One region of the Streptomyces sp. M2CJ-2 genome, then DNA from elsewhere that is predicted to be linked to it. Evidence: riboswitches for the same ligand, from Rfam matches in the RefSeq annotation. Region 1 holds a riboswitch; each other region holds the start of a gene.

Evidence for each region. A riboswitch is a leader RNA that binds a small molecule or an ion and turns the genes downstream of it on or off. The one in region 1 is predicted to bind cobalamin.
Region 2: linked by a shared signal. The riboswitch ahead of JL475_RS15305 (cobalamin biosynthesis protein) and the one ahead of JL475_RS28355 (energy-coupling factor ABC transporter permease) in region 1 are both predicted to bind cobalamin.
Region 3: linked by a shared signal. The riboswitch ahead of JL475_RS13880 (ribonucleoside-diphosphate reductase subunit alpha) and the one ahead of JL475_RS28355 (energy-coupling factor ABC transporter permease) in region 1 are both predicted to bind cobalamin.

Annotation. Positions count from the first base shown of each region.
Region 1 is NZ_JAESIF010000050.1:10,288-17,982, forward strand. It holds gene JL475_RS28350 (ABC transporter substrate-binding protein) at 1-347, opposite strand, end outside; cobalamin riboswitch at 523-732, shown strand; gene JL475_RS28355 (energy-coupling factor ABC transporter permease) at 762-1,469, shown strand; gene JL475_RS28360 (energy-coupling factor ABC transporter substrate-binding protein) at 1,466-1,819, shown strand; gene cbiQ (cobalt ECF transporter T component CbiQ) at 1,826-2,575, shown strand; gene JL475_RS28370 (energy-coupling factor ABC transporter ATP-binding protein) at 2,572-3,411, shown strand; gene JL475_RS28375 (SGNH/GDSL hydrolase family protein) at 3,542-4,339, opposite strand; gene JL475_RS28380 (DNA repair ATPase) at 4,526-7,695, opposite strand, start outside.
Region 2 is NZ_JAESIF010000016.1:84,157-91,851, reverse strand. It holds gene JL475_RS15330 (hypothetical protein) at 1-957, opposite strand, end outside; gene JL475_RS15325 (alpha/beta hydrolase) at 1,172-2,299, opposite strand; gene JL475_RS15320 (class II aldolase/adducin family protein) at 2,361-3,029, opposite strand; gene JL475_RS15315 (inorganic phosphate transporter) at 3,272-4,534, shown strand; gene JL475_RS15310 (hypothetical protein) at 4,578-4,799, shown strand; cobalamin riboswitch at 4,952-5,092, shown strand; gene JL475_RS15305 (cobalamin biosynthesis protein) at 5,215-6,180, shown strand; gene JL475_RS15300 (cobyric acid synthase) at 6,177-7,695, shown strand, end outside.
Region 3 is NZ_JAESIF010000014.1:32,770-40,464, reverse strand. It holds gene JL475_RS13900 (cytochrome P450) at 1-11, shown strand, start outside; gene JL475_RS13895 (helix-turn-helix domain-containing protein) at 33-995, opposite strand; gene JL475_RS13890 (hypothetical protein) at 1,090-1,371, shown strand; gene JL475_RS13885 (ribonucleotide-diphosphate reductase subunit beta) at 1,426-2,454, opposite strand; gene JL475_RS13880 (ribonucleoside-diphosphate reductase subunit alpha) at 2,454-4,844, opposite strand; cobalamin riboswitch at 4,969-5,139, opposite strand; gene JL475_RS13875 (GNAT family N-acetyltransferase) at 5,178-5,684, opposite strand; gene mctP (monocarboxylate uptake permease MctP) at 5,763-7,391, opposite strand; gene JL475_RS13865 (DUF3311 domain-containing protein) at 7,388-7,654, opposite strand.

The sequences.
Region 1 (7,695 bases):
GCGGTGAGGGGTTCGCCGTCGCTGAACTTCACGCCCGGGCGCAGGGTGTAGGTGTAGGTGCGGCCGTCGTCGGCGATCTCGGGGAGCGCCTTCGCCAGGGCGGGCTCGAGTTCCAGGTCGGCGTCCCGGGCGAGCAGCCCGTCGAAGATCTTGGAGTTGCCGTCCTTGCCGTAGCCGAGCAGCGGGCTCAGGGTGTCCGGCTCGGAGGCGACCCCGATCACCACGGACTCGGCGGACCCGCTGCCGCCCGCGGCGCCGTCCGTGCCGCCGGTCGGTGCCGAGCAGGCGGCGACCGCGGCGGCCATGGTCGCCGCGACGGCGGCACCCTTTATTCGTCGGGTCGTCATCGAATTCCACACCTTTGCTGCCCGGATCTCGTTGTTGCATATTAGTTGCAGCAGGGTTCTGCCCAGCACCCCCTCCCCTCATTCCCGCGCTTCGGCGGACCGGGACCGCGAGGTACGCGCTGCGGGGCGCCGTCCGCGCCCCCCGGGTGTGCTTGTCAGCGGGCCGAAACGGGGTCTACTGTCGCCACGCCTTGGTGAACGGGAAATCCGGTGTGATGCCGGTGCGGCCCTCGCCACTGTGATCGGGAAGTCCGGCTCCGGCCCCAGGCCCTGTCCCCCGACAGGACCGAACGGCAGCCACTGGGTCCCCCTCGGACCCGGGAAGGCGGAGCACGGGCGGTGGTACCCGTCAGCCAGGAGACCGGCCAAGGCGCGTCAACCATCCACGAGGTGCTGGAGAGGGTCTGCTGAGCCATGCACATAGCCGAGGGTTTTCTACCACCGGCGCACGCGGTCGCCTGGGGCGTCGCGTCGGCGCCGTTCGTCGTCCACGGAGCCCGGTCGCTCACCCGTGAGGTCAGGGAACATCCCGAGAGCACGCTGCTGCTGGGCGCGTCGGGAGCGTTCACCTTCGTCCTGTCCGCGCTGAAACTGCCCTCGGTGACCGGGAGTTGCTCCCATCCCACCGGCACCGGGCTGGGCGCCGTCCTGTTCCGGCCGCCGGTCATGGCGGTGCTGGGCACCATCACCCTGCTGTTCCAGGCCCTGTTGCTCGCCCACGGCGGGCTGACCACGCTCGGCGCCAACGTCTTCTCGATGGCGGTCGTCGGGTCGTGGGCGGGGTACGGGGTCTACCGGCTGGCGCGGCGGTACGGGGCGCCGCTGATGGCCGCGGTGTTCTGCGGCGCGTTCGTCGCCGACCTGTCGACGTACTGCGTGACGAGTGTGCAGCTGGCGCTCGCGTTCCCCGACCCGGGCAGCGGATTCCTGGGGGCGCTCGGCAAGTTCGGCTCCATCTTCGCCGTCACGCAGATCCCGCTCGCGGTGAGCGAGGGGCTGCTGACGGTGCTGGTGATGCGCATGCTGGTGCAGTCCAGCAAGGGCGAACTGACCCGGCTCGGGGTGCTGGTGGCCGGGCTCGGGAAGAAGTCGGCGGGCGCGGGCGAGGCGGTGGCCCGATGAGCCGGAACGCGAAGATCAACTCCCTGTTGCTGCTTCTGGTGGCCGTGCTCGCCGTGGTGCCGCTGGTGTTCGGGCTCGGCGATCACAAGGAGGAGCCGTTCGCGGGCGCCGACGCGGAGGCGGAGGCGGCGATCACCGAGATCGACCCGGACTACGAGCCGTGGTTCTCGCCGCTGTACGAACCGCCGTCCGGGGAGATCGAGTCGGCGCTGTTCGCCCTCCAGGCGGCGATCGGCGCGGGCGTGCTCGCGTACTACTTCGGACTGCGACGGGGGCGCCGGCAGGGGGCGCAGCGGGCGCAAGGGGTCGCCACCGAGACGGACTTCGACGACGCGGGACCCGGGGCCTGATCCCCCGTGCTGCCGATCGACGCGGCGGCGCACAGCAGTCGCTGGCGCCGCCGTCATCCCGTGGACAAGGCCGTGCTCGGGCTGGGGCTCACCGTGCTGGCGATCTCGCTGCCGCCCTGGCCGGGAGCGGCCCTGGTGCTGCTGACCGCGCTCGCGGTGCTGCTGGGCCCGGCGGGGGTGCCGGGCCGGCGGCTGTGGCGTGCCTACCGGGTGCCGCTGGGCTTCTGCGTGACCGGGGCGCTGACGCTGCTGGTGCAGGTGGGCGGGCCGGACGGGTTCGTGGCCTGGGCCGACGACGGGCCGTCGCGTGCCGGGGAGTTGCTGCTGCGCACCTCGGCGGCCTCCCTCGGGGTGCTGTTGTTCGCCTTCACCACGCCGATGTCGGATCTGCTGCCGCGCCTGGTACGGGCCGGGGTGCCCGCTCCCCTCGTGGACGTGGCGCTGGTGACGTACCGGATGAGTTTCCTGCTGCTCGACTCGGTGCGCCGGGTCCGGGAGGCTCAGGCGGCCCGGCTCGGGCACACCAGCCGGGCAGCCACGTGGCGTTCGCTGGGCGGGCTCGGCGCGACCGCGTTCGTCCGGTCCTTCGACCGGGCGGCGCGGCTGCAGACGGGGCTCGCCGGGCGCGGTTACGACGGCACGCTGCGCGTGCTGGTGCCGGAGGCGCGGGTCTCGGTGCGCTTCACGGTCGGGAGCCTGGCCCTCCTGGCGGCCTTGGCCGCCCTCACCTTCGTCCTGGAAAGGCAGTTGTCATGAGCGGGCCCGCGTTGGTCGCCCTGCGGGGCGCGTCGTTCGCGTACGAGGACGGCCCGGCCGTGCTCACCGGCCTCGACTTCGAGGTGCGGGAGGGGCGTGCGCTCGCCCTGCTGGGCCGCAACGGCAGCGGCAAGACGACGCTGATGCGGTTGCTGAGCGGTGGACTGCGCCCGCGCGAGGGCGAGTTGACCGTGGCGGGGCGGCCCGTCCGGTACGACCGCAAGGGGCTGACCCGGCTGCGGACGACCGTGCAACTCGTCGTGCAGGATCCCGACGACCAGCTGTTCGCGGCGTCCGTGGGCCAGGACGTGTCGTTCGGGCCGCTGAATCTCGGGCTGTCCGACGCGGAGGTGCGGGCGCGGGTGGCGGAGGCGCTGGCGGCGCTGGACATCACCGCTCTCGCCGACCGTCCCACGCATCTGCTGTCCTACGGGCAGCGCAAGCGGACGGCGATCGCGGGCGCGGTCGCCGTGCGGCCCCGGGTCCTGATCCTCGACGAGCCGACGGCGGGCCTCGACCCCGACGGCCAGGAGCGGCTGCTCGCCACCCTCGACGGGCTGCGTGCGAACGGCACCACGGTCGTCATGGCCACCCACGACGTGGATCTCGCCCTGCGCTGGGCCGACGACGCGGCGCTGCTCACGCCGTCCGGGGTGCGGACCGGCCCGGCGCCCACGATGCTGGCCCGCACGGATCTCCTCGCGGCGGCGGGGTTGCGGTTGCCGTGGGGTGTGGCGGCCGCGCGCCTGCTCCGCGCCCGGGGTCTGCCGGCCGACACGGCTGCCGGGCCCCGGACGCCGGAGGAACTGGCCGCGCTGTACGTGGCGGACCCGTAGTGCGGTGTCCGCGGGTCGGGCCGGGGGTGGCGTCGCGCGCGGGGTGGGAGGGGAGCGGGGCTGCTCGGGGGCTCGGTTCGGGTGGTGCAGGGTCCTGCGCGCCCGGCACCACCCGAATGTCAGGCCCTGGCTAGACCGAGGTGCGGAAGGCGGGCAGGTAGCCGCTCGACTGGCCGATGGCCTTCGGGTGGTAGGAGTTGCTGATGTTGAGCCAGTCCACGCTGTGGAGCCACGCGTCGCCCGAGCAGATCTCGTGGCCGGTGAACTCGTCCACCACGCTGGAGAAGGCGAACCCGGAGTTGGCCGCCCGCTTGGCGATCACCCCGTTCATCACGTCCGAGGCGTTGTTGATCGCGCCGCGCTCGGTCTCGGTGAGTCCGGCGATGCAGCTGCCCGAGAGCTTGTAGAAGCGCGGGTACCCCAGGACTACCACGCGGGCCTGCGGGGCACGCGAGCGGATGTTGGCGTACATCGTGTCGAGCTTGCCCGGGAGGGAGCTGTTCATGAGGGAGATGGCCGAGTTGACGCGGCTGACGCAGGTCGCCTCGCTCTGCAGCACGCAGGCCTGCATGACGTCCGCGAAGCCCATGTCGTTCCCGCCCGCGGTGACGCTGACGAGCGTGGTCGATGCGTTCAGCGCGCCCAGCTGACCGCTGGAGACGCTGCTCGTGGTCGCGCCGCTGCAGGCGACGAATCTGAACGAGGACGGGGCGTTCGCAGCGGCCCAGAGTTGGGGGTAGGCCTTGGTGCTGCGTCTGCAGTCGCCGCTCTCGGACGTGTAGCTTCCGGCGCCCACGCCGGAGGAGTAGGAGTCGCCGAGAGCGACGTAGTTGTGGCCGGCCGCCGAGGCCGGCTGCGCCATGCCGAGGACGGCTGCGGCACCCATGACGAAGGCCAACACGGAGGCCCGGAGAGAACGCACTGACATAGCGGTCAGCCCTTCGAAGTGCGGGGAAAGAGCGGTTGGTTGTTGAAGCAACCACTCTTTTAGCAGGGCTGAAACTCGTCAGTAACACCTCGGCGAAAAGCCGCCCGTAATGCCTGAATGGTCATTCGACCGAACCATCTCCGCGCGTAGATAAACTCCTTTCTTCTAAGGGAATTCACAGTTCTCTCAGATGGCGTTCCGATCTCCCGAGGGGCTCCGGCCGGCGCTCCGGGGGCCGGCCGCGCGGGTGATGGCCGACTCGACGGCGGCGATGCGGTCGCCGAGGAGGGCGAGGGCGGCGACCGCGCGGGCGAGGGCGTCGTCGTCGGGGCCGCCGAGGGTGCGGGTGCGGAGGTGGGCGGCCTTCACCTCGTCCCAGCGGTCGGCCTGCGCGGGGGTGAGGGTGCCGCGCAGCTCGGCGAGTTTGAGCAGGCTCGCCTCCGCGCCGGTGGTGAGGGTCTGCGCCTCGGCCGTGTAGTGGTCGTCGACGACGGCGGTGAGTTCGGCGTCGTTCATGACCGGCTGGATCCGCTGGGCGATCTTGTTCATGTTGCGGTAGGAGCCCTGGAGGCGGAACGGCGGCTCGGTGCGGGCGTCGTCGGACTGGGCGGCGGAGGCGATGTAGGCCGCGTTGACCGCGAGGACCGTGCGGCGGGCGGTGAGCAGGTGGCGCAGGACGGCCAGGACGCGGTCCAGTTCGGTGGGGGCGTAGGGGTGGGTGAGCCGGTCGGCGTGGGCCGTGGGGTCGCCCTCGGCGAGGCGGATCAGCAGGTCGAGGTCGGCGCGGTCGCGCCCGGCGAGCGGGGCGAGCACCGGGTTGGCGGTGAGGGCGTTCTCCACGAAGCTGGCCGCGAAGGCCTCTTCCTTGCCGGTGAGGACGTCGCCGAGGTTCCACACGTCGGCGCGGTTGGCCAGCATGTCGGGCACCCGGAAGAGTTCGCCGGACTCGGTGTACGGGTTGCCGGCCATGCAGACGGCGAACCGCTTGCCCCGCAGGTCGTAGGTGCGCGGCTCGCCCTCCCACACGCCTTCCACCCGGCGGGTGGCGTCGCACAGCGGGATGAACTTCTGGAGGAGTTCGGGCGAGGTGTGCTGGATGTCGTCGAGGTACAGGAGGGTGTTGTTGCCGGCGGCCAGCGCGAAGTTGATCTTTTCGATCTCCTGGCGTGCGGTGGCGTTCGGTGCTTCGGCCGGGTCGAGGGAGGTGACCGTGTGGCCGAGCGCGGGGCCGCTGATCTTCACCAGGACGAGGCCGAGCCGGTCGGCGACGTACTCCATGAGGGTGGTCTTGCCGTAGCCGGGCGGGGAGACCAGGAGCAGCAGTCCGCCGGTGCCGGTGCGTGCGGACTCGCCGGTGGTGCCGAGCTGTTTGGCGAGGCTGTCCCCGATGAGGGGGAGGTAGACCTCGTCGACCAGGCGGTTGCGGACGAAGGTCGACATCACGCGCGGGCGGTGGTCGTCCAGGCGCAGCCGGGTGCGTTCGGCGTCGACCAGGGCGGTGCGGCGGCGCTGGAAGGCGCGGAAGGCGGGGGTGTCGTGCTCCCTGAACTCCTTTGTGCGGGCGAGGAATTCGTCCAGGCGGAGGGCCAGGCGCCGGTCGGTGATGCGGGGGTGGGTGCCGAGCAGGCCCTCCACGGTGGTGGTGAGGGGCGCGTCGGACTCGTGGCGGGGCCGGCCGGGGCAGAGTTCGGCGGCGACGGCCTCGGCGAGGTCGCCGGGGGTGAGGCGGGTGCCGGTGGCGGTGGCGTACGCGGACAGCCAGGCCTCGACGAGTTGGCGGCGGGCGGCGAGGTCGGTGAGGGCGGGCAGGTCCTCGTCGTAGGCCTCGGTCGCGACGGTGCGGCGGAACTTGTCGAGCAGGGTGCGGGTCTGCGCGCTGATGACGAACCCGTCGGGGCCGGTGGTGAGTTCGTCGAAGAGGTAGGCGGCGCAGGCTTCCGGTCGGGCGGTCGTGTCGGGGTGCCGGTCGGCGATCGTGCGGGCGAGTTCGGTGTGCAGTTCGGCGAGCGCCGGGGGCGGCCCGAAGGCGTCGCGGACCCGGGCGAGGGAGCGGGCCCGGCGGGTGAGGTCGGCGCGTTCCTCGGCGGTGGTGGCGTGGGTCCAGTGCAGCAGGGCGAGGGCGCGGGCGGCGGGCTCGTGGCGCAGGACTCCGGCCCCGTCGTGCAGGCGCAGCACGGCGGTGAGGATCGCGGTGGCGTCGTGGTCGTGGACGCCGCGCTCGTACCCCTCGTCGTAGGCCTCCTCGGCGGCCCGGCGCACCAGTGCCTCGAGGTCGTCGGCGCCGTTCAGGGCGTCGGGGCCGTGCTCGTGCAGGAGGCGGGCGGCGAGGTGTTCGGCGCGGTAGACCCCGGGCGACTCGGAGGGCAGGTGCCGCTCCCAGTGGCGCCGGCCGTCGGTGAGGGCGGGGTCGGTGACGGGGCTGCGGTAGTCGGTTCCGGTGAGGGCGAAGGCGAGGGTGTCGCCGTGCGGGACGACGGTGAGGTCGAGGGGCTGGGTGGTGACGGCGAAGCGGTGGCCGCCCAGGCGGATGGCGCGGCCGTCGTCGGCGTAGAGGTCGGTGCGGTCGCGCAGGGCGCGGGCGGCTTCCTGCCGGGCGGAGCGGAGGCGTCCGTCGAGTTCCTCGGCCCGGACCCGGTCGCCGAGTTCGCGCAGTTCACCGGCGGTGCGGCGGACCTTGGCGACCAGCGGGTCGGAGGCGAAGTAGGTGCTCACCTCGTCGGTGTCGGCGAGGGTGGTGGAGCGGCGGGCGATCGTCGCGAGGACGCGGTCGGCGGCGGAGGCGAGCTGTTCGGCGCGACGGGCGCGGGCGTCGGTGAGGCTCTGTTTGCGGGCGGCGAAGGCCTCGTAGATCTCGGTGCGCTGGTCGGCGAGTTCGCCGAGGACGTCGTCGAACTCCGCGAAGCGGGACTCCAGGGTTTCCAACTGGGCCAGTACGCGGGTCAGTTGTTCGTCGCAGGTCTCGGGGTCGGTGGCGGTGGCGAGGGCGCCGGTGACCGTCTGGCCGAGCAGGGCGATCTCGGCGGCGAATCCGGCGCGCGCCTCCCGGTCGCGCAGGCCGCGGCGGCGGGCGTCGAGGGTGGCGCGGGCGCGGTTGACGCCGCCGAGGGCCTCGGCGACGCGTTCCAGTACGGCGGTGCGGACGGTCGCGTCGCCGATGTCGAGACCGGCGACGACCTCGGTCACCGTCCGCAGTCCGTCGGCGAGTTCGTCCAGGCGGGTGGCGACCGGGGCCGCCTCGGCGGCGACGGTGATCGTCTCCGCGTCGGCGACGAGGCGTTCGACGTCGGCGTGGTGGGCGGTGAAGGCGTCCTCGTGGGCGAGGTGGGTGACCGCGCGCTGCCCGAAGGAGGCGAGGT
Region 2 (7,695 bases), on a different contig from region 1:
GCGGGCCGCGTTGGGGCGCAGCTGGGCGCAGCCGCGGAGCATGTCCTCGGCGCTCTGCTCGATGTTCCCGGCGGGGCTCTGCGCGGCGACGCAGATCTGCTCCAGCTTGACCCAGACCGCCCAGCTGCCGAGCGGGGTGAGCGTGGCCTGTCCCTCGCCGTAGGTGAGGGCGCCCACCGCGGCGAGGGCGCGCAGGGCCCATTCGAGGAGCGGGGCGAGCGGGGCGTCGGCGGCGCCCGGCTCGACAGGCGCGGGCCGGGCGGAGCGGACGACGGGGCCGGGAGTGGACCCGGGGTGGGCGGTGTCGGCGGAGTGGGGCGCGTAGTCGACCTCGCAGCGCTCCGTGCGCAGTTCGGTGACCCGTTGCTGCAGGAGGTCGAGGAGCTGGGGCACGGGGACGGGCCCGGCCGAGAGCTGGAGGAAGGAGAGCACCTGCGGCATGGCCGAGACGACCTCGCCGACGGTGGCGGGTTCGTGGTCCTCGGGTTCCGGGTGGGCCAGCGACCAGGCGTCGAAGAGGGCGACCCAGCCCCGCAGCACGGCGCTGTCGTCGCGGTCCCAGGCGCGCAGCCGCCAGCCGGGACGGGCCGTGCCGCCGTGCACCTCGACCAGACCGGCGAGCCGGGCCGTGTCCCAGTCGGCCCGGACCTGAGCCGGGGTCAGGCCCAGGTCGTCGGCCGCCCAGTCGGCGGTCGCGTCGGAGAGGACGGCCTTGCCGGCGGCGGTGGCGCTGCTCCGGCCGGGGCCGAGGGCGGCGTCGGCCCAGCGGGCGACGCGGGCCGCGCCGGCCAGACCGGAGCGTGCCATCCTGGCCAGCTCCGCGGGGGCCGGTGTGCCTTCCGGAGGGCGCGGCGCAGGACGGCGCGAGCGCTGCTGGTTCATCGCCCTGGGGGCGGCGGCCAGGGGGCGCGGGCGGACAAGTCGAAGCCTGGAGTCGCGCGGGATACGGGACGTCACGGGTGCAGTCTTGCGGTTGACGGTCCGAAAACCCAAACGGAATGTCACGGGCGGCGACGGAGAGGGCCAACGCACCGGGTCGCGCGGGCGGTCGAAGGGCGGGAACAAGCCGGTGCCGCGGCCCGAGCGGAATCCCCGACGAGGACCCGCTCCGCCGGCCGCCCGGCGGAGCGGACGAGGCGGGCGCGGAGGGCACGTGCGGAAGGCGCGGAGGTCACACGAGGGGGGTGAGGAAACGGCGCAGGGCCTCTTCGTAGGCGTCCTGGTCGGCGTTCCACATGGCGCCGTGCGGAGCGTCCTCGACCGTGAGCAGGGTGACCATGTTGGGCTGGGCGGCGGCCAGGCGGCGGGAGAGCTGCCAGGGGGCCACCACGTCGCCGGGGCCGTGGACGATCAGGGTGGGGATGTCGACGCGTTCCGCCCCCGCGGTGCCGGGGCGGCGGTCGCCGTGGCGGCCGGTGCGGCCCTGGGCGGCGCGGACCGCCAGCGGCAGCAGCACGCCCGGGGTGTGGCGGGCGGCGGCGAGGGCGCGCAGGGTCGATTCCCAGCTGAGCACCGGGGAGTCGAGGACGAGCCCGGCGATGCGGTCGCGCAGGGTGGAACGGGCTGCGGCACGCAGCGCCATGGTCGCGCCGGTGGACCAGCCGAGCAGGACGACCTGCCGGGCACCGGCGTCCAGCGCGTGGCGGATCGCCGCGTCGAGGTCGCGCCACTCGGTCTCGCCGAAGTGGTTGAGGCCGTCGAGTGAGCGCGGCGCGCCCGGATCACCCCGATATGAGGGGGCGAGTATCGGGAAGTAGCGGCGGTGCAGGAACTCCATGACGTTCATGGGGTGTTCCCGGGTGGTGCCGAGGCCGTGCACCGCGAGCACCCAGGTGTCCCGGGCGCCCGGCAGGAACCAGGCGGGAAGGGGGCCGAGTTCGCCGAGGACGTCGACGTCGGTGTGCTCCAGGCCCAGCGCGGTGCCCGGGTCCCCCACGTACAGGTTCGGGGTGAACCACGCCCGGTCGCCGGGCTTCAGGTTGCCCCGCACGACGCGTTCGAGACGGCGCACGACGGTGTCGGCGGAGTCCGACAGGCCTTCCAGCACGGGGCCGACGACCGCGTGGGAATCGTCACCGGCGAGGCCGTAGCGGCCGGGGCGCAGCGCGGCGAGGTCCCGGGTGAGGCTGATCTGGCCGGCGGCGGTGGCGTGCACGGTGAGGCGGGGCTCAGTGGGCAGCGGTCTGCCCGGCGGCGCCTTGAGGGCCGCGTCGCTGGCGAGCCGGCCGGCCGCCACCGCGGCGGCTCCGGCACCTATCACGGCGGTGACGGCAGCGGCCGTCGCTCTGACAGTGCGCACGGAACCCAGTGTCCCGGCGGAGCAGCCACCCGGCCAGTGGACGTCCCGCCCGGGGTGAGACTCAGTCGCGCTGCCCGTAGCCCCGCAGGCGGTCCGCGACCTCCGCCAGCTGGTCGGCCGACAGGAGGGCCGGGGAGCGGCCCGGGACGGACGAGGCGGCCAGCCAGAGCCTGCACATCCACTCCAGCTGGGCGGTGCGGTCGTAGGCCTGGTCGAGGGTGGTGCCGTGGGTGAGGGTGCCGTGGTTCCTCAGGAGGCAGCCGGTGCGGCCGTCGAGGGCGCGCAGCATGTGCTCGGCCAACTCGTCGGTCCCGTACGTCGCGTACGGGGCGACCCGGACGGGCCCGCCGAGCGCGGCGGCCATGTAGTGGACGAGGGGGAGTTCGTCGACGAGCGTGGAGACCGCCGTCGCGTGCACGGCGTGCGTGTGCACCACGGCGCGGGCTCCGGTCGTGCGGTACACCGCGAGGTGCATGGGCAGCTCGCTGGTCGGGACCAGGGTGCCGAGGACCTGCCGGCCGGTGAGGTCGACACCGGTCACGTCGTGCGGGGTCAGCCGGTCGTAGGGCACCCCCGACGGTGTGACCAGCACGGTCAGGCCGACCCGCACCGAGACGTTTCCGGAGGTGCCGACGACCAGCCCGTCGGAGACGGTCCGGCGGGCGGCCTCGACGAGGCCGGTCCAGGCGCGCGTCTCCTCGTCACTCACGTCCCGTCGCTGCTCGGTCATGCCGTGATCCTGCCGGGTGACGAAGGTCTCTTCAACGGCTCCGCGGCCGGCCGCGGACGCCCGTCGACGGAGTCACAGCCCTTCAGCCGCACCGCCGCGGGCGGGCCAAGGTGGACATACCGCCGTCCGGCGGAGCTGTCGCACCCATCACGGTCATCCAGACGCCCGTTCCAGTTCATCTTCTGTTCACTCAGGTTACCTACGTTCAACGCGCCAATGACTTCGAACGATTGCCTGGGTAAATGGAAAGCTTCTCGCTGATCCTCGCGATTGTGGTGGTAACCGCACTCGCGTTCGATTTCACGAACGGTTTCCACGACACCGCGAACGCGATGGCGACAACCATTTCGACCGGTGCTCTCAAGCCCAAGGTCGCGGTGGCCATGTCCGCCGTGCTGAACCTGGTGGGCGCCTTCCTCTCCGTGGAGGTCGCCAACACGATCTCCAAAGGCCTCGTCGACGAGGCCGGCATCCGTCCCGAGGTCATCTTCGCCGCACTGGTCGGCGCGATCCTCTGGAACCTCCTGACCTGGCTGGTCGGTCTGCCGTCCAGTTCCTCGCACGCCCTGATGGGCGGCCTGATCGGCGCCACCGTCGCCTCGGCGGGCTTCGGCGCGGTGCACGGTGACGTCCTGGTCACCAAGGTGCTGATCCCCGCGATCGCCGCGCCGCTGGTCGCCGGCCTCGCCGCGATGTTCGCGACGCGGCTGACCTACCGTCTGGGCAAGAAGGCCGACGGCAAGGCGTCCGAGAAGGGCTACCGGGCGGGTCAGATCGCCTCCGCCGGCCTCGTCTCGCTGGCCCACGGCACCAACGACGCGCAGAAGACGATGGGCATCATCACCCTGGCCCTGGTCGCCGGCGGCACCCTCGCCCCGGACTCCGACCCGCCCCTGTGGGTCATCGTGTCCGCGGGCGTCGCCATCGCGCTCGGCACCTACCTCGGCGGCTGGCGCATCATCCGCACGATGGGCAAGGGTCTGACGGACCTCCAGCCGCAGCAGGGCTTCGCCGCCCAGACCAGCGCCGCGACGGTCATCCTGGCCTCCTCCCACCTCGGTTTCTCCCTCTCCACCACGCACTCGGTCTCCGGTGCCGTGATGGGTGCGGGCCTGGGCCGCAAGGGCGGTGTCGTCCGCTGGTCGACGGCCACCCGGATGTTCGTCGCCTGGGGCCTGACGCTGCCGGCGGCGGCCCTGGTCGGGGCCATCGCCGAACTGGTCTGCCGAGCCGGCAGCTGGGGCACCGCCGTCGTCGCCGTCTTCCTGGTCGCCTCCAGCGCGGCGATCTGGAAGATCTCCCGGCGGGAGATCGTCGACCACACCAACGTCAACGACCACGATGCCGCCGACGGTTCGGCCGCCACCGCCGAGGAGCCGGCCGGCGTGGTGACCGCCGCCATGGCCGCGGTGACCCCGCCCCCGGCCGGCAGCCCGGCCGAGGAGCTCTCGGCCACCATCCCGGCCCCGGCCCCCACCGACCCGGCCGCCAAGACCACCGTCTGACCGCGCCTCGGCACGAAGGAAGACACGAAGGAAGAAGAGCACCATGAAGATCGACTGGGCGGCCCTCGGTTCCGTCTTCGGCGTCAGCCTCGTGGTCACCGTGGCCCTGGTGGCCCTGTTCACCCTCGGCATCGTCGGCCTGTCCCGCCATGAGCGGGCCGTGGCCCAGGGCCGGTCCGCGGCCCTGGCGGTCGCCGGCGCCTACGCCTGCTTCGCGGCCTGCACGGCGGCGGTGGCGTACGGGATCTATCTGATCATGGCCTGATCATGGCTTGATCACGGCCTGATCAGGGTCGTCTCCGTCCGACGGGCGGTGCGGGGCTTCGCGCCCCGCACCGCCCGTTCGCGTTCCCCCACCGGAACCCCTCTGTGGGCCTCAGCACACTTCAGCCTCGCAGGTCAAAGGCAGGTTGACGGTTCTTCCGGACCGTGGTGGACTGCCGAATGCCAATGCGGCGGCAGGAGAGGAAGCCGGTGGAAGTCCGGCGCGGTCCCGCCACTGTCACCGGGGTGAACACCCCGGGAGCCAGGAACTCTCACCGCCGGTCTCGTCGAACCAGGGCGTGGACACCCTGAGTGAGGACATATCACCATGCCCGGCTGCCCGTCGAGGTCGACCAGCGACGCCCCACCCCGGCTCGGGGCGGACATCTCCACCGGATCCCCCACCGGCTGAACCCGTGGGTGCCGATCGCGAGTTCGCGTACGGCGCCGCCGCCGGCCTCCTCGGCGACCTGCTTCTCGGCGATCCCCGCCGGGGGCATCCGGTCGCCGCTTTCGGGCGGGCCGCGGCTGCCGTGGAACGGATGCTGTGGCGGGACGACCGCGGCCGGGGCGCGTTGCACACCGCCGTCTGCGTCGGTGGGGCCGTCGCTCTGGGGAGCCTTGCCACCCGGTGCGTACGCTCCTCCCCCGCCGCCTCGGTCGCCCTGACCGGCGCCGCCACCTGGGCCGTCGTCGGCGGGACGTCGCTGGCGGTCGAGGCCCGCACCATCGGGCGGGCCCTTCAGGCCGGGACCGCCGAGGGCATCGAGGCGGCGCGGGCACGGCTGCCGCACCTGTGCGGGCGGGATCCGCAGGCGCTGGACGCCGACGGGATCGCCCGCGCGGTGGTGGAGTCCGTCGCCGAGAACACCTCCGACGCCGTGGTGGGCGCCCTGGTGTGGGGCGCCGTCGCCGGGGTGCCGGGACTGCTCGGGTTCCGGGCCGTCAACACCCTGGACGCCATGGTCGGCCACAAGTCGCCCCGGTACCGGCGCTACGGCTGGGCCTCCGCCCGCCTCGACGACGTCGCCGGGTGGCCCGGGGCGCGGCTGACCGCCGTACTCGCCGCGGTCGCCGGGCCGGACCCGCGGGGCGCCCTCCGGGCGTGGCGCGCGGATGCCGCGAAGCACCCCAGCCCCAACGCCGGCCCCGTGGAGGCGTCCTTCGCGGGCGCGCTCGGCGTGCGGCTCGGCGGAACGCTGTCCTACGCCGGGCGGGTCGAACACCGGCCCGTCCTCAACGGCGCCGGCCGTCCCGTGGCCGTGGCGGACATCGACCGGGCGGTACGGCTCTCGCGGCGCGTCGGCTGGCTGGCGCTCGGCGTCGGTGCCGCAGCGCGGATCGTCGGTACGCGGATCGCCGGGAAGGGGCACAGGTCATGAGCGGTGGGGGTCTGCTGGTCGCCGGTACCACCTCGGACGCCGGCAAGAGCGTCGTGACCGCCGGGATCTGCCGGTGGCTGGTACGGCAGGGTGTCAAGGTCGCGCCGTTCAAGGCGCAGAACATGTCGCTGAACTCGTTCGTGACGCGCGAGGGCGCCGAGATCGGGCGGGCCCAGGCCATGCAGGCCCAGGCCTGCCGGGTCGAGCCGACCGCACTGATGAACCCCGTGCTGCTCAAGCCGGGCGGCGAGCGGAGCAGCCAGGTGGTGCTGCTGGGCAGGCCGGTCGGCGAACTGAGCGCGCGCGGCTACCACGGCGGACGGCAACAACAGTTGCTGGGCACGGTGCTGGACTGCCTCGCACAGTTGCGGGGCACGTATGACGCGGTGATCTGTGAGGGGGCCGGCAGCCCGGCCGAGATCAACCTGCGGCGCACCGACATCGTGAACATGGGGATCGCCAGGAACGCCGGGCTCCCCGTCCTCGTCGTCGGCGACATCGACCGCGGCGGGGTCTTCGCCTCCTTCTTCGGCACCGTCGCCCTGCTCTCCCCCGAGGACCAGGCGCTGGTCGCCGGGTTCCTGGTGAACAAGTTCCGGGGCGACGTGACGCTGCTGGAGCCGGGCCTCGACATGCTGCACGGTCTGACCGGGCGGCACACGTACGGCGTGCTGCCCTTCCGGCACGGGCTCGGCATCGACGAGGAGGACGGGCTGGCCGTGTCGTTGCGCGGTGCCGTGCGGGAGTCGGCCGTCGCCCCGCCGGTCGGCGAGGACGTGCTGCGGGTCGCCGTGTGCGCGGTGCCGCTGATGTCCAACTTCACGGACGTGGACGCGCTGGCCGCCGAACCGGGCGTCGTCGTGCGGTTCGTGGACCGGCCCGAGGAACTGGCCGACGCCGACCTCGTCGTCCTGCCGGGGACCCGCGGAACCGTGCGGGCCCTTCAGTGGCTGCGCGAGCGGGGGCTGGCGGACGCCCTGCGGCGGCGGGCGGCCGAGGGGCGGCCCGTGCTGGGGATCTGCGGGGGCTACCAGATCCTCGGCGAGCACATCGAGGACGAGGTCGAAAGCCGCGCCGGGCACGTCGACGGGCTCGGACTGCTGCCCGTGCGGGTGCGGTTCGCGCGGGAGAAGACGCTGACCCGCCCCGTCGGGGAAGCCCTCGGGGAGCCCGTCGAGGGGTACGAGATCCACCACGGAGTCGCCGACGTGCGGGGAGGCGCAGCGTTCATCTCCGATGACAGTGGACACAGCCTGGACGGCTGCCGGGTCGGGCAGACCTGGGGCACGCACTGGCACGGCTCGCTGGAGTCGGACGGTTTCCGGCGGGCCTTCCTGCGGGAGGTGGCCGCCGCCGCGGGGCGCCGTTTCGTGCCGGCCCCCGACACCTCGTTCGCCGCGCTGCGCGAGGAGCAGCTCGACCGGCTCGGCGACCTGATCGAACAGCACGCGGACACGGACGCGCTCTGGCGGCTCATCGAGTCGGGCGCGCCGCAAGGACTGCCTTTCATTCCAC
Region 3 (7,695 bases), on a different contig from region 1:
TCGCGCGCTGAACCGTCCCGTCCGGCGGGCGCTCAAGCGGCTTCGGGGTCGCGGAACGTCCGCCGGTAGGCGTTCGGGGTCGTGCCCACGGTGCGCATGAAGTGATGGCGCAGCGTGGCCGCGTTGCCGAAGCCCGTACGGCCCGCGACCGCGTCCACCGTCTCGTCCGTCCCCTCCAGCAGCTGCTGGGCGAGCAGGACCCGCTGGCGCAGGATCCAGCGGTACGGGGTGGTGCCGGTCTCCTGCTGGAAGCGGCGGGCGAAGGTGCGCGGGGACATGTGGGCGCGGGCCGCGAGCTGCTCGACCGTGACCTCCTCGTCCAGATGGCGCTCCATCCACATCAGCACCTCGGAGACGGTGTCGCCCACGGACCGCGGCAAGGGCCGCTCGATGTACTGAGCCTGGCCCCCCTCGCGGTGCGGGGGCACCACCATGCGCCGCGCGATCCGGTTGGCGACGGCGGAACCCTGTTCCTTGCGCACGAGATGCAGACAGGCGTCGATGCCGGCGGAGCTGCCCGCGGAGGTGATCACCGGGTCCTCGTCGACGTAGAGCACATCCGGTTCGACGGTCAGGTGGGGATGCCTTTCGGCCAGCGCATCCGCATGGCGCCAGTGGGCGGCGGCGCGCCGGCCGTCGAGGAGGCCGGCGGCGGCGAGCACGAACACGCCGGAGCAGACGCTGAGCACCCGGGCGCCCCGGTCCACGCCCCGGCGCAGCGCGTCCAGCAGTTCGGGCGGGAAGTCCCGTGTCTCGTAGCAGGACCCGGCGGGTACGGCGATGAGGTCCGCCGTCTCCAGGCGCTCCAGGCCGTGCTCGACCTGGAGCGAGAAGCCCGTGTTGCTGCGCAGGGCGGGGCCTTCGGCCGAGGCGACCGCGAAGTCGTAGACGGGCAGGCCCTCATCGCTGCGGTCGGTGCCGAAGACCTCGCAGACGACGCCGAGTTCGAAGGGGTTCACGCCGTCGAGCAGGACGACGGCCACGTTGCGGAGCATGGCTCCAGTGTGCCTCGCCGATGGCAGTAAATCGAGGGGGTGCGGCAGTTCTGCCACTGGTTGCCGGGGAGTGTCCGGCGCGACAGTGATGCACATGGATACGACGCAGATGGAAGCACTGATCGGAATGCTGTTCGTCCTCGGACTGCTCGCCCTGATGGTCCTCCCCGCCGTCGTCGGCATCGCGCGCGACCGGAGGACGGACCGGCAGCTGAGGCAGGCCGAGACCGACAGCGCCGCAGCCGAACGGGGTACGGCCGGACGTGCGGCTGCCGCGTGGCGGCGCACGGCCGCCGGGCCGTCCCGGCCGGCGGGGAGCACCGCGCACGGCCCCGCGCGGTGTGCCGCCACGCGGCACACCGCACACGCGGCGTGAGACGGGCGGCACCCCGGCGGATCCCGGACGGGGCCCCAGGTCCTGCAGACCCTCCTAGAAGTCCTCGTCCAGGTCGACCGTGCCCTCCACGGCGACCTGGTACGCGGACGGACGCCGCTCGAAGAAGTTCGTGAGCTCCTGGACGCCCTGCAACTCCATGAAGGAGAACGGGTTGTCCGAGCCGTACACCGGCGCGAAGCCCAGACGGACGAGACGCTGGTCGGCGACGCACTCCAGGTACTGCCGCATCGACTCGGTGTTCATGCCCGGCAGCCCGTCACCGCACAGGTCGCGCCCGAACTGCAGTTCCGCCTCGACCGCTTCGCGCAGCATGTCCGTCACCTCCTGCTGAAGCCGGTCGTCGAACAGCTCCGGCTCCTCCTTGCGCACGGTGTCGACCACGTCGAAGGCGAAGGACATGTGCATCGTCTCGTCCCGGAACACCCAGTTGGTGCCCGTCGCGAGGCCGTGCAGCAGGCCCCGGCTGCGGAACCAGTACACATAGGCGAACGCCCCGTAGAAGAACAGGCCCTCGATGCACGCGGCGAAGCAGATCAGGTTGAGCAGGAAACGGCGGCGGTCGGCCCGCGTCTCCAGCCGGTCGAGCTTCTCCACCGAGTCCATCCACCTGAAGCAGAACTCGGCCTTCTCACGGATGGAGGGGATGTTCTCCACCGCGGCGAAGGCGGCGGCGCGGTCCTCCGGAGCGGGCAGATAGGTGTCCAGCAGGGTCAGATAGAACTGGACGTGCACCGCCTCCTCGAATAGCTGTCGCGACAGATACAGCCGCGCTTCCGGGGAGTTGATGTGCTTGTAGAGGGTGAGCACCAGGTTGTTGGCCACGATCGAGTCGCCGGTGGCGAAGAAGGCCACCAGCCGCCCGATCAGGTGCTGCTCCTCCGGACTGAGCTTCGCCAGGTCGGCGACGTCCGAGTGGAGGTCGACTTCCTCCACGTGCCAGGTGTTCTTGATGGCGTCCCGGTAGCGCTCGTAGAAGTCGGGGTAGCGCATGGGGCGCAGGGTGAGTTCGAAGCCCGGGTCGAGGAGGTTCTGGGCTCGGGCGGTGGCGGCGGTGGTGGACATCACTGGCAGGCCTCGCAGGACTCGGGGTTCTCAAGGGAGCAGGCGACCGCTTCGGGGTCGGGTGCCGACTGCCGGCCGGGGGCCGGGGCGGGTGCTTGCGTTCGGGCTTGGCCCTGGGCCGCGCGGGCGATGCGGGTCGCGGGGCGCGAGCGCAGGTAGTACGTGGTCTTCAGGCCCCGCTTCCAGGCGTAGGCGTACATCGAGGAGAGCTTGCCGATGGTCGGCGTCTCCATGAACAGGTTCAGCGACTGCGACTGGTCCAGGAACGGGGTGCGGTCGGCGGCCATGTCGATCAGGGAGCGCTGCGGGATCTCCCACGCGGTGCGGTACAGCCCGCGCACCTCCTCGGGGATCCAGGTGAAGTCCTGCACCGAGCCACCCGCCTCGCGCAGCGCCTCACGGGTCCGCGCGTCCCAGACGCCCAGCCGCTTCAGGTCGTTCACCAGGTACGAGTTGACCTGGAGGAACTCGCCGGACAGCGTCTCGCGCTTGAACAGGTTGGACACCTGCGGCTCGATGCACTCGTACACGCCCGCGATCGACGCGATGGTGGCGGTCGGCGCGATCGCCAGGAGCAGCGAGTTGCGCAGGCCGGCCCGGCCCATGCGCTCGCGCAGCGCGGCCCACCGCTCGGGCCAGGCCGCCTCGACGCCGTAGTGGTCGGGGTGCAGGACGCCCCGGGCCGTGCGCGTCTTCTCCCAGGCCGGCAGGGGGCCGTGGGACTCGGCGAGGCCGGCGGACGTCTCGTACGCGGCGAGCATGATCCGCTCGGCGACACGGGTCGAGAGGGCCTTCGCCCCGGGGGAGTCGAAGGGCAGCCGGAGCTGGAAGAAGACGTCCTGGAGGCCCATCACGCCCAGCCCCACCGGGCGCCAGCGGGCGTTGGAACGGCGCGCCTGCTCGGTCGGGTAGAAGTTGATGTCGACGACCCGGTCCAGGAAGGTGACGGCGGTGCGGACGGTGGCGTCCAGCCGTTCCCAGTCGAGGCCTCCGTTCGCCCGGTCGACGAACGCGCCGAGGTTGACCGACCCCAGATTGCAGACCGCCGTCTCTCCGTCACTGGTGACCTCGAGGATCTCCGTGCACAGGTTGGACGAGTGGACGACGTGGCCCGGCTCGGCGGTCTGGTTGGCGGTGCGGTTGGCGGCGTCCTTGAAGGTCATCCAGCCGTTGCCGGTCTGGGCGAGGGTGCGCATCATGCGCCCGTACAGCTCCCGCGCGGGGAGCGTCCTCGTCGCCAGACCCGCCGCCTCGGCCGCCCGGTAGGCAGCGTCGAACTCCTCGCCCCACAGGTCGACCAGGTCCGGGACGTCGGACGGGGAGAACAGCGACCACGGCGCGTCGGCGTTCACCCGGCGCATGAACTCGTCCGGTACCCAGTGCGCGAGGTTCAGGTTGTGCGTACGGCGGGCGTCCTCACCGGTGTTGTCGCGCAGCTCCAGGAACTCCTCGACGTCTGAGTGCCAGGTCTCCAGGTAGACCGCCGCCGCGCCCTTGCGCCGGCCGCCCTGGTTCACGGCGGCGACCGAGGCGTCCAGGGTCTTCAGGAACGGGACGATGCCGTTGGAGTGCCCGTTGGTGCCGCGGATCAGCGAACCGCGGGAGCGGACGCGGGAGTAGGCCAGACCGATGCCGCCGGCGTGCTTGGAGAGGCGGGCCACCTGGTGGTAGCGGTCGTAGAGGGAGTCCAGTTCGTCCTTGGGGGAGTCGAGGAGGTAGCAGGACGACATCTGGGGGTGCCGGGTGCCGGAGTTGAACAGGGTGGGGGAGGAGGGAAGGTACTCCAGGCGGCTCATCAGCTCGTACAGCGCGGCGACCTCGTCCACCGAGCGGGCGCTGTCGTCCTCGGCGAGACCGGCGGCGACCCGCAGCAGGAAGTGCTGCGGCGTCTCGACGACCTTGCGGGTGACCGGGTGCCGCAGCAGGTAGCGGCTGTGCAGGGTGCGCAGGCCGAAGTAGCCGAAACGGTCGTCCGCGTCGGGGTCGATCAGCGCGTCGAGACGGGCCGCGTGCAGCAGGACGAACTCGGCGGTCCGGTCCGCGACGAGGCCCTCGCGGTGGCCCGTCGAGATCGAGGAGGTGAACGACGTGACACCCTGCGAGGCGGCCTCGGCACGGATGCCGAGCGTCAGCAGTCGTGCGGCGAGCCGGGAGTAGGCGGGGTCCTCGGAGATGAGCCCGGCTGCCGCCTCGGTGGCCAGTTCCCGCAGCTCGGTCTCGTCCGCGTGGGCGGACCGGCCGCGCAGCGCGGCGGCGGCGACCCGGCCGGGGTCGGCGTCGGGGAGGTCGGCGGTCAGCCCGGTCAGGGACCGCAGCAACGCGGCACCGGGGCCGTCGCTCGCGTCGGTCGGGCCGACCGCTGAAGCAGGATCGGCTGGCGCGATGGTCACGTGGGGCTCTCCCTCGCTCGGCACGGGGCCTCGCCGAGGGCAGCGGGCAGCACACGGGCACGCGCACGCGCCTCGCGTCCACCGGCCCATCCCACGAGGCCCGGACGTCAGGCACCCGGACCGGACGGCCGGGCGCACTGTCGGCAGGTCCTCGGACTGAAGCCCGTGCGGGCACGCGGGAAACGCGGACACGCACAAGTACACCGTTGCGGGACAGTTCCGGATTCGCACCGGATTCCCCTGCGGCGACAGCAAGCATGAGCATACATCTTGTGCCGTCTGTCGCCAGCAGGCCCATATCTTGTGTCAGGGTGGTGCTGGAGCGCGGTGATGTCAGAGCGTCAGCTCGTAGGTGAGCAGCATGATGTCGTCCAGGTCCGGCAGCGGGTTCCAGTCGCGCTCGGGGGTGCGGGTGAAACCCAGCCGTTCGTAGACGCGGTGGGCGGAGCGCATGGTGCGCTGGGTCGACAGCACGATCCGCCGGCACCCCTCGACCGCCCGTGCCCGGTCGACGCAGGCGCGCACCAGGGCCTCTCCGGCGCCCCGGCCCCGGCCCGCGCGGGCGACCGCCAGCATCCGGATCTCCGCCTCGTCCGGCCCCGCTATGTCGGCCATCGGACCGGGGCCCGGCACGAAGGTCACCCCGCCCAGCACCGTCCCCCGCTCCACGGCGACCAGCACCTCGGCGGCCGCCGCCCGCCCCGCCACGTCCCGGAGCCGGCCGAGGTACGCGTCGCTCTCCCCGAAGTCCAGCAGCCCGTCCAGCAGGTAGGCCTGCGCGGTGATCTCACCCAGTTCCGCGTACTCGCCGGGCTCCACCGGCCGGATGACGATGTCCATGGTGCGAGTGTGCCGGACGGATACGACAACGGGCCGCCGGATTTCTCCGGCGGCCCGTCACCCGATGTGCCCGGGGCGTCAGTGGGAGCTGCCGGCCGTGGCCGGCGGGAGCTCCACCTTGACGCCCGGGTCGCCCGCGTCCGCCGTGTAGTCCTCCGGCCTGGTCTGGTCGATGCCCTCGGGCGCCTTGAGCGACCTCATGACGAAGGTCAGCACGACCGTGACCACGACATTGAGCACGAAGGCGGTGAGACCGATGTAGCCGATCTCGCCGATCCCCGGGATCTCCTTCGCGGACCCGCCGAAGTGCTTCTGCGTCGGCGAGGCCACCCCGTACGCCGCGACCGTGCCGTAGACCATGCCGACCGCCCAGCCGCCGAGCAGCGCCCAGCGGTGGAACCAGCGGGTGAACAGGCCGCCCACCAGGGCCGGGAAGGTCTGCAGGATCCAGATTCCGCCCAGCAGCTGGAAGTTGATGGCGACCGTCTTGTCCATGGTCAGGACGAAGGCCAGCGCACCCACCTTCACCAGCAGCGAGACCACCTTGGAGACCTGGGTCTCCTGCGCCGGTGTCGCGTCGGGCTTGAGGAAGTCCTTGTAGATGTTGCGGGTGAACAGGTTCGCGGCCGCGATCGACATGATCGCGGCCGGCACCAGCGCACCGATGCCGATCGCCGCGAAGGCCACGCCCGCGAACCAGGCCGGGAACATGTTCTCGAAGAGCTGCGGGATCGCCAGCTGGCCGTTGCTGACCTCGACCCCGGCCGCGATCGCCATGAAGCCGAGCAGCGCCAGCAGGCCCAGCATCAGCGAGTACAGCGGCAGGATCGTGGTGTTGCGGCGGATCACCTCACGGCTGCGCGAGGACAGCGTCGCGGTGATCGAGTGCGGGTACATGAACAGCGCGAGCGCCGAGCCCAGCGCCAGCGTGGCGTACGTCCACTGCCCCGCCTCGGCCGGCACCAGCGCACCGCGCGGCGCGCCCGTGGCCGGGTTGGTCTCGCTGTACGCCTCGCTCGCCTTGGCGAAGACGGCGTCGAAGCCGCCCAGCTTGATCGGGATGTAGATGATCGCCACCGCGATCACGAGGTAGATCAGCGTGTCCTTCACGAACGCGATCAGCGCGGGGGCCCGCAGACCCGACGAGTACGTGTACGCGGCCAGCACGCCGAAGGCGATCAGCAGCGGCAGGTCCTTGACGAACCAGTGGGTGCTCTCCCCGCCGCCGACGCCCATCACGTCCAGCACCGCCTGGATACCGACCAGTTGGAGCGCGATGTACGGCATCGTCGCCAGGATGCCGGTGAGCGCCACCGCCAGCGACAGCCCCTTGGAGCCGAACCGGCCGCGCACGAAGTCGGACGTCGTCACATAGCCGTGCCTGTGCGAAACCGACCACAGCCGGGGCAGGAAGGTGAAGATCAGCGGGTACACGAGGACCGTGTACGGCACCGCGAAGAAGCCCGCCGCGCCGGCCGCGTAGATCGCCGCCGGCACGGCCACGAAGGTGTACGCCGTGTACAGGTCGCCACCGAGCAGGAACCAGGTGACCCAGGTGCCGAACGACCGCCCGCCCAGGCCCCATTCGTCGAGGCTGTGCTCGTTCGCGGCCCTGCGCCAGCGGGCGGCCAGGAAGCCCATCACCGTGACGAGGACGAAGAAGAAAACGAAGACGGCGAGTGCCACGCCGTTCACGCCGTCGTTCACCGCTGCGCACCGCCCTTCACGGCCGCGCGGGCGCGCTGATCACGCTGCCACAGCTTGTACGCGGTCATCGTCAGTGAGGCGGAGACCGGCACCCACAGCATCTGGTACCAGTAGAAGAACGGGATGCCGATGAGGACGGGGTCGGTCTTCGCGTACGAGCCGACCCACATCAGGGCCACGAACGGTGCCAGGAGGCAGGCGGCGATGACGACGCGCATCGGCGTCACCACCGGCCATCTGCTGGTTTCTGGGGCTTGCGACATAGAACGGTTCCGTCCCCTCGCTGATCGCCTGTTTGACGCGC